3 regions of the Acidovorax sp. FG60 genome follow, and region 2 is predicted to be linked to each of the others. Evidence: predicted binding sites of a transcription regulator. Region 2 holds the regulator's gene; each other region holds the start of a gene.

Region 1 (5,639 bases), on a different contig from region 2:
CGCGCGCAGCATGGGTGCGGGCAGCGCGGCCACCCCCGCCTGCTCGTGGGAGTAGACGGCCGACTTGTCTGCCTTGCGGTGTGCAAAGGCCGCGAGCCCCGCAGGCGTCATGCGGCCTGCCGCCTGCAACTGCTCCACCTTGGCGATGTTGACCGCGCTCCAGATCGACGACGGCTTGCGCGGGGTGAAGCGGATCGAATACGTGTTCTCATCCATGCGCCGCCGGATGCCATCGATCCAGCCAAAGCACAGGGCTTCGTCCACCGACTCTGACCAGCCCATGCTGGGGCGGCCCGAGCCCACCTTGTGAAAACCCACCAGCAACTCCGGTGCGCTGGCCGCATGGCGCTCCAGCCACTGGCGGAATGCCTGGGGCGTGGCAAAGAAGGTGGGCGCGGGCGGCTGGGTCATGGTGCGGCAAACGTCCTTCTGTCTGGCCTTCTTTCTACCAACTGCAGCTGCGGGTGCATACGTCAGGCCACCACGGCGTCGTGCACTGGCTCGGCGCGTGGCCCCAACGGCACCACGCACAGCGTCACACCATCCAGCGTGAGCACCAGACCCAACTGTCCACCCACTTGCACCACTCCACCTACCTTGGCCGGTGCGCACATGGCATGCGGTGGCACGGGCTGCACGGAGCCCTGCATTGCCAGCGCACTCACGGGCGGCGGGCGCAGCAGGGCCCACAGGCCCTGGGGATCTCGCAATTGCAGCGACTGCAGGTACAGGCGCAGCACCGCAGGGTCGGCGTCCTTGGATTCATCGCGCCCATCACCTTGGTGCACACCGTCGCCTTCCCGAGCCTGCCGAAGACGCAGCAACGCGCGGCGCAACTGCTGGCGACTGGCCGCTTCAGAACTGCCAATGGCCTGTGCCAGCTCGGCGTGGCTGGCCTCAAACACCACATGCAACAGCACCGCAGCGCCCTCGGCGGGCGTCACACACGCCGCCAACCAGCGCAGCGCGAGCGTGGCTTGCTGCGCCAGCGCGGCATCGGCCTCTGCCGAGGGTGCGACCGAACCGGCAACATCGCCATGCGCGGTCTGCGTGGCTTCGGTCAGCCACTGCGCCATCCACTGGCGCCGCCGCAGGCGGTCGATGGCCAGGTTGCGCACCACCGTCAGCAGCCACGCCTGGGCCGCATTGAGCGCCGGGGTCTGGGCCTCCAGCGCACGCACGTAGGCGTCCTGCACGGCGTCCTCGGCCTCGGCCGGGCCCAGCAGGCGCGTGGCGGCGCGCAGCAGGGTGCTGCGGCTGGCGTTCACCAGCGCCATCAGGTGTTCATCGTTCTGCATCGGGGCATGGTGCCACAGGCTGAATCAGGCCGCACACCGGCAGGCAATGACACGCAAGGTGTTGTCATGACCTCCATCGCATGGATTGGCGGCGTTCAACAGCCCGCAGCGCAAAGGGTATGGTCAACTTTTCCGGCGCCTTGCCGATAACCAGGGATGCAAATTGGAAGCACCACCTCCTCCACCGGCCCGGTCTCTTCCTCCAGTGGCAGCAGCGACATCGCCAAGCTGCAAAAGCAGCTGCGCGAGCTGACCGAGCAGCTCAAGGGCTTGGCCAGCTCCGACATGGATGCCAAGGCCAAGCAACAGAAGGCCAAGTTGCTGCAGGCCCAGATTCAGATGGTGCAGGCCCAGATCACGGCGATACAGCGCACGCAACAGCAAGAGCAGCAACGGGCCCAGGCGGCGAAGGCCGAAGGCGCGGCGGCCGGTGCCGCGCAGCAGCAGAAGGCCCCATCGGCAAAGAATCCACCTGCTGGGCTGGGCAACAACGTCGATACCTACGCCTGACAAAACGGCTTTCTGAACGGGTGGCCTCTGCCTACGGCCCCCGCCCCGGCATGCGCCCAGTGCCACATTTGCCTGCGGCGTCCGCGACAAGCTCCACCCGCCATTGCATGGACAATCCCGGCATGTCTGGCGTACCTCCTACCACTTCACACCCCTCTTCCGCCCGCCCCGTCTTGATCGCCGGTGGTGGCATTGGTGGCATGGCCACCGCCCTGACCCTCCACAAGATCGGCGTGCCCTGCGTCGTCTTTGAGTCGGTGCCCGAGCTGCAACCGCTGGGCGTGGGCATCAACCTGCAGCCCAACGCCGTGCGGGAACTGCACGACCTGGGGTTTGGCAACGACGTGCTGGACACCATTGGCCTGCAGGCGCGCGAATGGGCGCTGGTAGGACGCAACGGAAACGAGGTGTATGCCGAGCCGCGCGGCCTGGAGGCGGGCTACCACTGGCCGCAGTATTCCGTGCACCGGGGGCAGCTGCAGATGATGCTGTACCACGCCGTCAAAACCCGCCTGGGCGACGATGCCGTGCAGCTGGGGCAACGTGTGGTGGGCTACCGGCAGGATGCGCATGGCGTCATCGCCATCGTCGAGACACGCGACGGAGACAAGCGTGAAGTGACGGGCTCGCTGCTGATTGCGGCCGACGGCCTGCACTCAGCCGTGCGGGCGCAGATGCACCCCGCGCAGCCGCCCATCCAGTGGGGCGGTGCCATCATGTGGCGCGGCACCACGCCGGGGGTGCCTGTGCGAACGGGCGCTTCGTTTGTGGGCGTGGGCTCGCTGCGGCACCGTGTGGTGTTCTACCCCATCACACCGCCCGACCCGGCCACGGGCTTGGCCACCATCAACTGGATCGCCGAGATCACGGTGGACAACCAGGGCGGCTGGCAGCAGGGCGACTGGAACCGGCGTGTGGCGCTGGAGGAATTCGCTCACCACTTTGACGGCTGGAACTACAGCTGGCTGGACGTGCCCGCGATGCTGCGGGGTGCGAAGGACATTTTTGAATACCCCATGATCGACCGCGACCCCGTGCCCACCTGGGTGGACGGCCGCGTGGCGCTGCTGGGCGACGCGGCGCATGTGATGTACCCCGTGGGCTCCAACGGCGCCAGCCAGGCCATCGTGGATGCGCGCGTGCTGGGCGCACAGCTGATTGCGCAGGGCGTGGGCCCGCAGGCGCTGCGTGCCTATGACGACCAGCTGTGCAAGGACATCTCGGCGCTGGTGCTGCGCAACCGGGGCTCCGGCCCCTTTTGCCTGCTGGGGCTGGTGGACGAACGCTGCGGCGGGGTGTTCGACCACATCGACGACGTGCTGCCGCGCGAAGAGCGCGAAGGCTTCATGGCGCGCTACAAGGCGGCGGCGGGGTTTGCGATCGAGACGCTGAATGCGGCGCCGCCCACCATCGTGCCGGGGCAGCGCGTGGCCGCAGGCTGAGGGGTGTCACGCCCGGCGTGTCTCGTTCGTCATGGCAGTCCTGTCACTCTTTTCAAGGACCTGCCCCCATGGACACGCCAGACACCAACACCCCATCCTCCACCCAAGGCGCCGAGCCGCGCACGTCGTACTTGGAAGAAAAGGCCTTCAAGGCCCGCACCCTGCTGGTCTTCGGCACCATCACCGACACCCTGGCCGCCGATGTGGCGCGGCGGCTGATTGCGCTGGATGCAGACAGCGCCGAGCCCATCGACATGCTGGTGAGTTCGCCCGGTGGGCACCTGGAGTCGGGTGACACGATGCATGACCTGGTGCGCTTCATCACCGCGCCGGTGAACATGATCGGCACCGGCTGGGTGGGCAGCGCGGCCACGCACCTGTACTTGGCCGCGCCGCGCGAGCGGCGGTTCTGCCTGCCCAACACGCGCTTTTTGATCCACCAGCCCAGCGGCGGCGCAGGTGGCCCGGCCAGCGACATTGCCATACAGGCGCGGGAGATCGTGAAAGCCCGCGAGCGCATTGCGCGCACCATCGCCCGGCAGACGGGCAAGCCGCTGGAGGTGGTGCTGGCCGACATCGAACGCGACCACTGGCTGTCGGCCGAAGAGGCGGTGGACTACGGCCTGGTCTCGCGCATCATCGAGAACAAGGCCGCGTTGAGGGCGTGACGCTGCCCCATCGAATTGCTATCAAACCAATAGCTTATAGCGCTTGATACACAGGCGGTAGCGGCCGGTTTCTCTTGAAATCAGCCTGCGTTGAGCTGCAGCTCCAGGTTGTGCAGCACCTGGTAGCACGGCAGCACCTGCGCCACGCTGGCGTTGGGCTCGCGGCCTTCCTTGATGGCGGCGAAGAACTCGCGGTCTTGCAGTTCGATGCCGTTCATGCTCACATCGACCTTGCTCACATCGATCTTCTCTTCCTTGCCGTTCACCAGGTCGTCGTAGCGCGCGATGTAGGTGGCGGTGTCGCCGATGTAGCGGAAGAAGGTGCCCAGCGGGCCGTCGTTGTTGAAGCTGAGCGACAGCGTGCAGATGGCACCGTTGGCGGCCTTAAGCTGAATGCTCATGTCCATCGCAATGCCCAGCGTGGGGTGGATAGGGCCCTGGATGGCATTAGCCTTCACGATGGGGCTGCCGGCCTGGTAGGCGAACAGGTCCACGGTGTGGGCAGCGTGGTGCCACAGCAGGTGGTCCGTCCAGCTGCGCGCCTGGCCCAGCGCGTTCATGTTGGTGCGGCGAAAGAAGTAGGTCTGCACATCCATCTGCTGGATGTTGAACTCGCCCGCCGTGATCTTTTTGTGCACGTACTGGTGGCTGGGGTTGAAGCGGCGGGTGTGGCCGCACATGGCCACCAGGCCGGTCTGCTTTTGCAGGGCAACAACCTTCTCGCCATCGGCCAGGATGTCGCACAGCGGAATCTCGACCTGCACGTGTTTGCCCGCTTCCAGGCAGGCAATGGACTGGCTGGCGTGCATCTGCGTGGGTGTGCACAAAATGACGGCGTCCACCTCCTTGATGGCCAGGCTGTCGGCCAGGTCAGTGGTGACATGCTTGATGCCGTACTTGTCGGCCACTTCCTGGGTCTTGGCGAGGTCGCGGCTGATGAGGGAGACGACTTCGACGCCGTCAATGTTCTTGATGCCGTCCAGGTGCTTGATGCCGAAGGCGCCGGCGCCGGCGAGTGCGACTTTGATGGTCATGGTGTGTGTCCTTTTACGTGTTCTCAAGAATCAGATGGCCCACGGCGGTGTTGGACGCGGGCACATGGTAGAAGCGGTGCGCCAGCTTCGGCGGCTTGCCACCGGCCACGTCGGCCATCGCGCCACGCGCGATGAGCCACATCACCAGCTCGATGCCCTCGCTGCCCGCTTCACGCACGTAGTCGATGTGCGGAATGCTGGCGGCGGCCTCGGGGTCATTGATGAGCTTGTCGAGGAAGGCGTTGTCAAACTCTTTGTTGATGAGGCCTGCGCGCGGACCCTGCAGCTGGTGGCTCATGCCACCCGTGCCCCAGATGTGTACGTTCAGGTCTTCGTCATAGCTCTCCACAGCCTTGCGAATGGCCTGGCCCAGGTTGTAGCAGCGGCGGCCGCTGGGCACAGGGTACTGCACCACGTTCACGGCGAACGGGATCACCGGGCAGGGCCAGGCGCCCTTCACGGGGTCTTGTTCGCCAAACATCAGCGACAGGGGCACGGTCAAGCCGTGGTCCACGGCCATCTTGTTGACGATGGTGAGGTCAAAGTCCTGCTGGATGACCGACTGCGCAATGTGCGCGGCCAGGTCGGGGTGACCGATGACCTTGGGCACAGGGCGTGGGCCAAAGCCTTCGTCGGCCACTTCGTAGTCGGCAGCGGTGCCGATGGCGAACGTGGGGATCAGGTCCA
Region 2 (5,639 bases):
CGGCACCTGCGGCCGTGACCTTGGACAGGGCCAGCGACGTGCTGTCGATCTTGGTCGAGCCATTGACGGCACTGACGCGGAACTGCAGTCCCTCGGTGGAGCCGGTGTACTTGCTGGCATCCCACTCGAAGGTGTGGCGCCCTGCAGCTTTGGCACCCAGGTCCATGGTCTCGATCACCTGGCCGCCAGCGGTCATCACCTCGACCTTCACCTTGGTGGCGGCCGAGGCCAGCTCAAAGCCACCCTTGCCGGCCTTGTCGGCCACGGCCAGCGTCGAGCCTTCGGTCATCACGTTGCGGCCAATCAGGGCCGTGCCCTGCATCACCTGCAGCGAGTTGAACTGCGCCGACATGCTCTCCATCGTCTGGTTGAGCTGCTGGATGCCGGTCACCGTGTTGATCTGCGCAATCTGCGAGGTCATCTGGGCGTTGTCCAGCGGGTTCATCGGGTCCTGGTTGTTCAGCTGTGCAACCAGCAGTTTCAGGAAGCGGTCCTGCGCGGCTGCAGGGTCGGTGGCGGCGTTGGCCTTGGTGCCGGTCGCATCGGTGACCGTGGGCGCGCTGGTGGCGGAGTTGAGGATCATGGTGGCGTCCTAGAGTTACTGGCCCATCTGCAGGGTCTTGAGGAGCAGCGACTTGGCCGTGTTCATGACCTCGACGTTGTTCTGGTAAGAGCGGGAGGCAGAGATCATGTTGACCATTTCCTCCACGGCGTTGACGTTGGAGTGCGTCACATAGCCTTCCGCGTCTGCCGACGGGTGGCTGGGGTCGTGCACGCGGCGGCCGGGAACGTTGCTTTCGTTGATGGAGCTCACGCGCACACCGGCCGAGCTGTCCGCGCCCATGGGGGCGGTCTGGAATACCACCTGGCGCGCCTTGTAGGCCTGGCCGTCGGGGCCTGCCACGGCATCGACATTGGCCAGGTTGCTGGCCACCACGTTGAGCCGCTGCGACTGCGCGCTGACGGCGCTGCCCGAGACGCTGAAGATGGAGAACATGGACATGGGGAGACTCGCTTTCTGCGCTGCACTGCGGATGGCTTATTGGCCCTGGATCGCGCTGAGCATGGTTTTGGCGTTGCCGTTGATGAAACGCAGCGTGGCTTCGTAGCGCACGGCGTTGTCGACAAAGTTGGCGCGCTCGCGGTCCAGGTCCACCGTGTTGTTGTCCAGGCTGGGCTGGGTCTGCACGGAATAACCCAGCGTGCCGGGTGCGCCGGTGCCCGTGCTGGCCGCTGGCAGCGGAATGTGGCGGGGGTCTGTGGCGCCCTTGGCCCCCAGGTTGCCCGTGGTGCCCACCGAGCCACCCGTGGCCAGGCGGGTCACGCCCGAGCCCAAGCCCGTGGCTTCGCGCATCGCATCGCCAAAGCTGAAATCGCGTGCCACGTAGCCCGGGGTGTCAGCGTTGGCGATGTTGCTGGCGATGGCGCGCTGGCGCTCGGCACGCAGCACGAGCGCGTTGCCGAGAAAGTCCAGCCGGTTGGTCATCTTGTCAAGCATGGTTGCCTCACACCCTGGGTTGCAATAGGAGCCGGTTGGGGGTTTCCGGCGTGGTTCGATTGTGAAAGCCGCCGCTTTTTTCTAAAGCGCGAAGAACGCGGAAATGGGTGCGCAGTTTCGGGTTTTGCGCAGGGCTCGCCTGCCTATAGTTCCAGTCGTGAAAGAGTCTTTGCCGCCCCGCGCGGTCAGACCTGTTGACCTGCGATGCCCAGGAGGCCCCATGCCATCGATCTTCGTTTTCCCCTTCGTGTCCCCTTTGGTTCGCGCTGGCGCTCTGGCGATCGCCGGGCGACGTGCTGTGGCTCGGCACGCTCTGGCGGTGGTGCTGGGGTTGACTGCAGTGGCTGGCAGCAGCGGGGCCGCGCTGGCCCAGGCGGCAGCCGACCCGAGTGCCGACCTGGGCCCGCTGACCCAACGCTGGCTGGATGACGCGATGTCGCGCAACCAGGCCTCCGGCTTGCCGCTGCGTATGGAAGTGAGCGTTGGCTCACTCGACTCGCGGCTGCGGCTGGCGCCGTGCGCGCGGGTCGAACCCTACCTGCCGGTCGGCGCCCGGCTGTGGGGCCGCACCCGCCTGGGGCTGCGCTGTGTCGAGGGGCAAACCGCATGGAACGTTTACCTGCCGGTGACCGTCAAGGCATTTGGCCCGGCTTGGGTGCTGACCGGCCCGGTGGCTCCGGGGACGGTGCTGACCGCCAATGACGCCACCGAGGCGGAAGTGGACTGGGCCGAAGAGTCGGCAGCCGTGATGGCCAACCCGGAAATGTGGGTCGGGCAGGTCGCCGCGCGCCAGCTGGTGGCCGGCCAGGCATTGCGCCAGACCATGGTGCGGCCCCCCCAGCTCTTTCGCGCAGGCGCCCAGGTCAAGGTGATTGCCCAGGGCCCCGGCTATGCAGTCACCTCCGCAGGGCAGGCCATGTCGGCAGGCGCTGCGGGGCAGATTGTTCGCATCCGCATGGATAATGGCAGGATAGTCAGTGGAACTGTGAATGAGGTTGGGACAGTGGTCGTCGCTCTTTGATGACGGGGCGGTGATAAATGGCTAAAGTCCGGGCCAAATGGGTCGAAAACATTGCTACTGTGCCCCACATCAAACGGGGTGGTGGAGAGAGCGATGAAGATTGGTCAAAAACCGGAACTCCCGGGCGCCTTGGCGCAGACGGGGCTTGCCAAGCAAGCCAAAAGTCCTGCCAGCGCTGCTGAAGGAGCCGCCAAAGACGCTGCGGCTGTGTCAACCGCCGGTGTGCCCGTCACCGTCTCCACCGCTGCCCGTGCGCTGGACCAGACATCCCGTTCCACAGGTGATTTTGATGCGAGCAAGGTCAAGGCGGTGCGGGCGGCCATCGAAAAAGGCACTTTTTCGGTGGACGCCGAAGCCATTGCCGACAAGATGCTCTCCAACGCCCAGGAAATCCTGGCCCGCTCGCGCGGTTGATTCCTCAGCGTCCCGCACGCACCTTTATTGACAGACTTGGCAGGCAGGCGCTATCCACCTCACAATGCGCCATGTCCCTGGAAGAATCCCTCTCGGCTGTTGAACAGCTGATCGAAAAAGTCTCCGCCGCCCTTCTCGCGGCAGACCCCCAATCCCTGGAAAAGAACAGTGTGGCCCTGCGGGATGCAGCGGCCCAGTTCGCGCGCGTTCTGGAGCAGACTGCAGCCAGGGGTCTGCCCGTGCCGGCACAGCTGCAAAAGCGAGCCCGGGCCATTGACGATATGCTTGCCGTGCACCGCGAAAGCCTGGCGCGCCTGGCCGTGAATGCCGATCGCCAGGTGGCAGGCTTGGTGCCGCAGGCGGGCACACCCTCCACCTACGGCGACGGTCGGGGCGCACAGGCCGGCAAGCCCGGCGTGGCCCGTATCTACAAATCGGCTGGTTGAGCCAAAAAAAGATAGCTGCTGGCGCTTGTCCCTGTTGGCTTTGAGAGGAAAAACCTCTCAAAGCCACGGATTACAAGTGCAAGCAGCTATTGTTTTGACCGTTACCAGTGAAGGCCGGAGGATTGAACTTCGATGTCTGCTCGGCGCGGTTACCCCTGAAACGGTCGCAGCCCCCGACCAGTGCCACCGTGGAACTGGCTCCGCCAGGCCACTGGTGGCGTCCCCCTTCAGGGGGAAGGCGCCGAAGGCGACTCAGGGGTAGTCAATGCGCCCGCATCTTGGCCCGCAGGCGTGCGATGGACTGGCTGTGCAGCTGGCATACCCGAGATTCGGTCACCCCCAGCACGGCCGCGATCTCCTTGAGATTCATGTCGTGCTCGTAGTACATGCCCATGATGTGCTGCTCGCGTTCGGGCAGGGTCTTGATGGCATTCACCAGCGACATCTTGAGCCGTTGGTCGCGCAGCAATTCCAGAGGGTCTGCGTCGGCGTCTGCCACATGGCGGTCCAGAAAGCCGTCATCGTCCTCGTTGCCATGCGTCATGTCCTCCAGATACACCAGTTGTGTACCCCGAACCTTGCCGAGCAGGCTTTGGTATTCGACCAAGCTCATGCCCATCTCGCTGGCAATTTCAGACTCCAGCGGGCTGCGGCCCAGCTTCTGCTCCAGCCGGTGCACGGCGTGTTCGATGTCTTTCTGGCTCTTGCGGGAGCTGCGGCTCATCCAGTCGCCCTCGCGCAGCTCGTCGAGCATGGCGCCGCGGATGCGCTGGGTGGCAAAGGTCTCGAACTGCACACCCTGGGCCACTTCGTAGCGCGACAGGGCTTCCGCCAAGCCCATCATGCCAACCTGGATCAGGTCGTCCAGCTCCACGTTGGGAGGCAGCTTGGCGATCATGTGGTGCGCGATTCTTCGCACCAGCGGGACGTGCTGGCGGATCATCGCATCACGATCGAGCTGGCCTTTGGCGGTGTACATCAGATCAACGGCTCCGGACAAATCAGATCAATGGCTCCGGACAAAATGCGCAGGCATGGCTGCCAAGTTGCTGGGTGGCAGCGCTGTCAGCGACTCACTGATAGTGCCCGCATTTTCCAGCAGTTGCAAGGCCAGGCGCTGGAGGTCCTGAGGGTTCTGTGTGGCGATGGTGGTCGTGCGGACCGGGCCGCCCAGGTGGCGTTCCGCGCAGTCCTGCAAGGTCATCAGTGCATGCTGGGTCTTGCGCCGTTCTGCGGGCGTGGTGCCGCGCAGCAAAGCCGCCACCATACAGGGCAGTCCTGTGTGCATCGCGATCTGTTTGAGGCTCTTGTAACTGGTCAGCACACCAGCCGAGCCGTCGCCCATCACCACCAGCGGTACGGTGGCGGTGTGCGTCAGCAGCGGCCCCAGCGTGGCCGCAGGCGCGTGCAGCACGATCAGCCCGTAGGTTCGGAAATAGGGCAGCAGACAGGGCAGGGGTGCGGTCTCGTTGCGGCTGGCCTCGCGGCTGACGCGCTGCAGGCCTTTGGCTGCGGGAATCACTGCCAGCGATGAGGCCATGGCCCCCATGTTGAGGCTGACGCCCTCGTTCCACGGCGCTTGTTGCAGCAGGTGCAGCAAACCCGGGTACTCGTCCGTCTCCTGCGCTGTGCCGTCGAGCACCACGACCGGGTAGCCCAGGCGCTGCAGGCTGGCGCAGATCTGCCAGAGCGTCTCCAGCCCGGTGCCCGCGTTGTCCTGGCTGGCAACAGCCACCACGCGCAGCTCTGACTGCGGGGTGAAGCTGTGCAGGCCGGCTGCCTGGTGAAAACCGATATCAAGCATCGACCAGCCCCCGTTCGTTCATGGTGTCGGGCGAATGCGAGAAGAAGAAATTCAGGTCGGTCGCCTTGGGGTCGAAGGCCGACTTGGCAGGCGCGCGCATGGAGGTGCTGATGAGCTTGTGCGCATCGGCACGTTCCCAGTCTTCCGGCACACGCTGGCCGTTGGTCACGCCGCGCAGCACCATCTGGTGGCGGATCAGTGCGTCGATGGCGGGGCCCAGCTTCACGGCCTCGTCCACCTTGGACAGGATGGCTTGCTGGGAACCTTCGGTCTTGAATGCGGTGAGCACGTCATCGAGCGTGTCGCCATGGCAGCCTGCGTTGAGCACCAGCAGGCGGTTGACGTGGGGCAGGTCCAGCACGTCCAGCATGTCGCGCTTGCGCGGGTCGCGGGGGGCCACGCCGGTGGTGTCGATCAGCACCATTTTCTTGCCGCTGAGCAGGCCCAGGAGGTCCT
Region 3 (5,639 bases), on a different contig from region 2:
TACCGACACGATGGCCTGTGCGGCCGAGGTGGTCACGTCCAACGTATTGCGCAGGCCCATGGCCCCCAGGCCAATCGCGCCCACGCGGGTTTCCAGCGTCTGGTTAGCATTGGCGCCCACCTGGAAGACCTTGGTGCTGATCGCGCCGCTGGTCGAGGCGATGTTTTCGTAGGTCTCGGTGAAGCCTTGCAGCGCGTCCTTGCCCGAGCGGCTGCCCTGGTTGGGCAACGCCGCCTTGGCGTCGCGCACCATGCCGCCGTCCACGTCGGCGCCGCCAATGGCGCCGGTGTCGGCATTGTTCAGGTCAAAGCTGCCGATGAAGGCCGCACCGTTGAGCCCGTACTGCGTGAGCACATCCCCCGCGTTGGTGAAGGCCCCGGCCGAGGCTGCGCCAATGGCCGCGTCCAGCGTGGAGCCGGGGTTGTTGCTCATGTAGGTGAGCACATCCTTGATGCCGGTGCCGCCCGCCGTCTTGATGCGCTCGTGCATGTAGCGCACGGCCGAGTAGCTGGACGAGTAGAACTCGCTGGTGTTGCTGGGCCCGCCAATGGCCGCCACCACCGCGGCCACGCCCAGGTTGGCCACGTCGGCGCGCACCCGTTCTTCGGCGCCGTGGATGAATTCGGCCGCGCCTTCGGCAAACCACAAGTGGCTGCCGGTGATGTTCTGCCAGTTGGTGGAGCGGGCCATCACCGCGTGCACCATTTCGTGGGCAATCACACGGTCGTTGTAGAACGGCGCAGAGCCCCCATTGGGCGGGTTGGGCGGCACGAAGTCGGCCATGTCCACCTGCAGCACCAGGTTGTTGCCCCGCCCCTGCCCGTCAAACCCGGTGACCTGCACATAGGCAGCCACACCGCCCGCGTTGTCGGTAAAGCCGGTGTAGCGGATGTCGATGGCCGCCCCATCGCCCTGCAGGCCAAAATAGGTGCGGATAAGGTTTTCGCTGCTCTCCAGCCAGCTGCCCGCGCTGGTCAGGCCGTCAAACACGGACAGCAGGTTCTCGTCGCCCACCACGCTGGCGTCGGAGCGGTCGAACACGTCCATGCCGTTGAACTGCGTGGTGCGCCCGGTGCGGTCGATCTCTTGCGCCAGCCGCGTGACCTCGGCCTGGATCGCCTGGCGGTCGGACGCGCTGTTGGTGTCGTTGGCGGCCTGCACGGCCAGCTCGCGGATCCGCTGCAGGCTGGCCGTGACGCTCTGCAGCGCGCCCTCGGCCGTCTGCATGAGCGAAACGCCGTCGTTGGCATTACGCACCGCTTGGTTGAGCCCCCGGATCTGCGAAGTGAACCGCTCGGAGATCGCCAGGCCCGCCGCGTCGTCCTTGGCACTGTTGATGCGCAAGCCCGAGGACAGGCGCCGCACGGTCGTGCCCATGTCACTCTGTGCACCGCCAAGCCGGCGCTGCGCATTCAGCGACATCACGTTGGTGTTGATCGTCAACGCCATGGCACGCCCCGGGGACTCCTGGTCAAAGCAGATGAATAGACAAACGGTACAAACCGGTCGAAGCGGCACGCCCAGCTCCACGCAGCAGCAGCGCCGAGGCCGCAAACCCGCTTCTTCTTCTCTGCCTTATCGGCGGGCCAGGGCAAAACCTGAAGACCCATTTCTGCGGGTCTTCCCCCAAGCCCCCAGCGTGCAGGCTGCACAGCCGCTAGCATCCTGGGGTCTTTCCCATCTGGCCCCCAGCGTGCGCTGCCCCGGCCGCCCCCGCTCCGTTTTCATGACAGTCCCTCATTCCCCCCCTGCAGCACCCGATGCGGAGAGCTCCAGCGTCTACGGCCACTCCGGCTTCATTTCCTTTCTGATCGCCCGCGTGGTGGCCGTGGTCGCCACCCAGGTGCAGGCCGTGGTGGTGGCCTGGCAGGTGTATGACCTCACCCGCGAGCCGCTGGCACTGGCCTATGTGGGTCTGGCGCAGTTTCTGCCCATGCTGGCCCTGCTGCTGCCAGCAGGCGATTTGATCGACCGCTTTGACCGCAGGCGCATCCTGGCGCTGGCCTGGTCGGTGGGCGGCGTGTGCAGTGCCCTGCTGTGGTGGCTGGCGGGCCATGGGGCCAGCGGCGTGGCGGGCATTTATGCGGTGCTGGTGCTGTATGGCTGCGCACGCGCTTTTTCGGGGCCAGCCATGCAAAGCCTGCTGCCGCAGATCGTGCCGCGCGGGCAGCTCGCGCAGGCCATTGCCGCCAACAGCATGCTGATGCGCGTCGCCAGCATCGGAGGGCCGCTGCTGGGCGGGCTGCTGTATGCGCTGGGCGGGGGCGAGTTGACCTATGCCGTGTGCTGCGCGTGTTTTGTGCTGGGCGTGGCGCTGCTGCTGCGTGTGGTGGTGGCCCATGCCACTGCGCCCGGCCCCGCGCAGGGAACGATGTTCGAGCGCTTTGGCGCAGGCATCACCTTCATCCGCACCCGGCCCATCATCCTGGGCACCATCTCGCTGGACCTGTTCGCCGTGCTGCTGGGCGGCGTGGTGGCCCTGCTGCCCATCTATGCGCAGGAGGTGCTGCATGTAGGCCCGGCGGGCCTGGGCGCGCTGCGCAGCGCCATGGCCGTGGGCGAGGTGGGTGCGGGGCTGTACCTGAGCATGCGGCCCTTCAACCGCCATGTGGGCCGCACCATGTTCATTGCGGTAGCGGTGTTTGGCGTGGCCAACCTGGTGTTTGCGCTCTCGCACTGGTTCTGGCTGTCGTTTGTGGCGCTGATGGTGGCAGGCGCGGCCGACATGGTGAGCGTGTACATCCGGGGCGCGCTGGTGCAGTTCTCCACGCCCGACACCATGCGAGGGCGGGTGAACGCGGTCAACATGCTGTTCATCGGCTCGTCCAACGAGCTGGGCGAGTTCCGCGCGGGCACCAGCGCCGCCTGGCTGGGCGTGGTGCCCGCCGCCGTGGTGGGCGGACTGTGCACGCTGGGCGTGGTGGGTGGCTGGATGCTGGCGTTCAAGACACTGCGCACGGTGGACCGTTTCGAGGAAGCTGCGCAGGCCAGCAGCTGAGCAGCTGAGCGGTTCAGCGACGGTGCGACAGCCCGTGTAAACAAGCTCCGGGGCGTTTGTGTCGCGCAGGTAAAACCCGCGCGGCAGGCTTGCACGGCGCGTTGGGGCGGAGCACCATGCGCTCCACTGCCAGCCCCCAAGCGCGCCCCATGAACGCTCCTTCCGCCCCGCTCCCCGGCCCTCTTCACCGCCGCACCGTGCTCGCTGGCCTGCTGGGCATGGCTGCCACCGCCCCGCTGGGCCTGGCCCGCGCCGCCACCCCGGCGGGCAACGCTGGCTGGGCTGGTGTCGACGAAGCCACGCAAACCCGCCTGCTGGACCGCGTGACCTGGGGCAACACCGCCCAAGGCGCACAGGCGCTGCCGCCGCAAGGGGTTGCTGCCTACTTGGCAGCGCAGTTGCGCCCCCTGCCCGCCATGCTGCCGCGCGCGGCCCAGGCGCAGATCGACGCCATGGCCATCACCCGCACGCCCCTGCCCGAGCTGGCCGCGCGCATGGAGGCCCAGCACCAGGCCGCCAAGGCCCAGTCCACCGAGGATGGCCGCAAAGCCGCGCTCAAGGCCTGGCAGCAGGACATGCGCGCGCTGCAGCAGGAGGCGGCCGAGCGTTTTGTGCTGCGCGCGCTGTATTCGCCCACCCAGCTGCGCGAGAAGATGACCTGGTTCTGGATGAACCACTTCAGCGTGTTTGCGGGCAAGGGCAGCCTGCGTGTGCTGGTGGGCGACTACGAGGAACGCGCCATCCGTCCCCATGCGCTGGGCCGCTTTCGCGACCTGCTGGGTGCCACGGTGCGCCACCCGGCCATGCTGCATTACCTGGACAACGCCCGCAACGCAGCGGGCCGCATCAACGAAAACTACGCGCGCGAGCTGATGGAGCTGCACACGCTGGGCGTGGACGGCGGCTACAGCCAGCAGGATGTGCAGGAGCTGGCACGCGTGCTGACCGGCGTGGGCATTGCGCGCCAGCCAGACAGCGACGAGCCCCCGCGCATGAAGCCCGCGCTGCGCCGCCACTATGTGCGCGACGGCCTGTTCGAGTTCAACCCCCAGCGGCATGACTGGGAGCCCAAGACCCTGCTGGGCCAGCCCCTGCGCGCCGAGGGCCTGGCCGAGGTGGACGAAGCGCTGGACCGCCTGGCCCGCGCACCGGCCACTGCACGCTTCATCACCCGCAAGATCGCGCTTTTCCTGGTGGGCGACAAACCACCGCCCGCGCTGCTGCAAACCCTGGCCCGCACGTTCGAGCGCACCGATGGCGAAATCGCCGCCGTGCTGGAGGCACTGTTCAGCGCGCCGGAGTTTCGGGCATCGCTGGGCCAGCGCTTTCGCGACCCGGTGCACTATGTGCTGGCCAGCCTGCGCCTGGCCCATGGCGACGCCGTGCTGCCCGGCGCCGAGCCCGCACTGGGCTGGCTGCAGCGCCTGGCCGAGCCCCTGTATGGCCGCGCCACGCCCGACGGCTACCCGCTGGACGCGGCGGCATGGGCAGGCTCAGGGCAGATGTCCACGCGCTTCGAGATCGCCCGCGCCATCGGGGCCGGTGTGGCCACCGCCCCCATGCCCACCCCGCGCGAAAAGGAGATGAGGATGGCCGAACAGTCTGCATCGCAGCGCACGCCCCCACCGCTGGCACAGAGTGCCTATGTGCGCGCCCTGCAGCCCACCTGGTCGGCCGCCACGCGCAATGCGCTGGCGCAGGCAACATCACCGCGTGAGTGGAACCTGTTGTTCCTTGCATCACCGGAATTCATGCACGCCTGAGGAAATCACCATGCGACGCAGACACCTTCTTCAAGCCCTGGGCGCCAGCGCCATCGGCGTGCACAGCGCCAGCGCGATGGCCGCCCCCGGCGCGCAGGACGTGCGTTTTCTGCTTGTGTTTTTGCGCGGTGGTTATGACTGCGCCAGCCTGCTGGTGCCCGCGGCCAGCAGCTACTACTACGAGACGCGCCCGAACATCGCCATCGCCCGACCCGGGCAGGACGGCGGCGCGCTGCCGCTCACGCCCGACTGGGGCCTGCACCCAGCGCTGGCCGAGTCGATGCTGCCGCTGTACCAGCAGCGCCAGCTGGCCTTGGTGCCCTTTGCAGGCACCGACGACCTCTCGCGCAGCCACTTTGACACGCAAGACAGCATGGAGCTGGGCCAGCCCGTGGGCGGGCGGCGCGACTACCGCTCGGGCTTTCTGAACCGACTGGTGGCCGAGCTGAACCCGCGCTCCGGCAACACCCCGGCCCCGGCCACGCTGCAGCCCATGGCCTTCACCAGCACCCTGCCCCTGGTGCTGCGCGGCGCAGTGGATGTGCCCAACACGCTGCTGAGCGCGGCGGCGGGCCGCAGCGGCGTGGACGCGCGGCAGGCGCAGCTTATCGAATCCATGTACCGGGGCACGCCGCTGGCCACACCCGTGGCCGAAGGTTTTGCCACGCGCGAAGAAGTCGCCCGCACCATGCAGGGCGAGATGGAGGCCGCCAGCCGCAACGCGCTGAGCACCAAGGGATTTGAAGGCACGGCGCGGCGCATGGCAAAGCTGATGCAGACGCGCTACCAACTGGGCTTTGTGGACGTAGGCGGCTGGGACACCCATGTGGCACAGGGTGCAGCCACGGGCGCGCTGGCCAACCGTTTTGAAGAGCTGG

The links. The regulator FliA, encoded in region 2, starts transcription of late flagellar genes. The targets are predictions, from matches to a motif close to CTAAAGTTTNNNNNNNNNNNGCCGNTA.
Region 1: ACODS0_RS07440 (FlxA-like family protein) is a predicted target of FliA. The motif match lies at 1,421-1,447, and genes of this name have one in related genera.
Region 3: ACODS0_RS19570 (flagellinolysin) is a predicted target of FliA. The motif match lies at 1,577-1,603, and genes of this name have one in related genera.

The regions. Positions count from the first base shown of each region.
Region 1 covers NZ_JBMDJC010000004.1:59,721-65,359, forward strand. Annotated here, with positions in the region: gene ACODS0_RS07430 (YdeI/OmpD-associated family protein) at 1-411, opposite strand, end outside; gene ACODS0_RS07435 (sigma-70 family RNA polymerase sigma factor) at 474-1,298, opposite strand; gene ACODS0_RS07440 (FlxA-like family protein) at 1,455-1,808, shown strand; gene ACODS0_RS07445 (flavin-dependent oxidoreductase) at 1,931-3,250, shown strand; gene ACODS0_RS07450 (ATP-dependent Clp protease proteolytic subunit) at 3,319-3,918, shown strand; gene ACODS0_RS07455 (Gfo/Idh/MocA family oxidoreductase) at 3,999-4,952, opposite strand; gene ACODS0_RS07460 (class III extradiol dioxygenase subunit beta) at 4,966-5,639, opposite strand, start outside.
Region 2 covers NZ_JBMDJC010000005.1:251,881-257,519, forward strand. Annotated here, with positions in the region: gene ACODS0_RS10215 (flagellar hook assembly protein FlgD) at 1-583, opposite strand, end outside; gene flgC (flagellar basal body rod protein FlgC) at 599-1,003, opposite strand; gene flgB (flagellar basal body rod protein FlgB) at 1,040-1,498, opposite strand; gene flgA (flagellar basal body P-ring formation chaperone FlgA) at 1,719-2,519, shown strand; gene flgM (flagellar biosynthesis anti-sigma factor FlgM) at 2,613-2,933, shown strand; gene ACODS0_RS10240 (hypothetical protein) at 3,005-3,379, shown strand; gene ACODS0_RS10245 (RNA polymerase sigma factor FliA) at 3,642-4,358, opposite strand; gene ACODS0_RS10250 (hypothetical protein) at 4,386-5,183, opposite strand; gene flhF (flagellar biosynthesis GTPase FlhF) at 5,176-5,639, opposite strand, start outside.
Region 3 covers NZ_JBMDJC010000014.1:78,864-84,502, reverse strand. Annotated here, with positions in the region: gene ACODS0_RS19570 (flagellinolysin) at 1-1,449, opposite strand, end outside; gene ACODS0_RS19565 (MFS transporter) at 1,727-2,998, shown strand; gene ACODS0_RS19560 (DUF1800 domain-containing protein) at 3,148-4,761, shown strand; gene ACODS0_RS19555 (DUF1501 domain-containing protein) at 4,772-5,639, shown strand, end outside.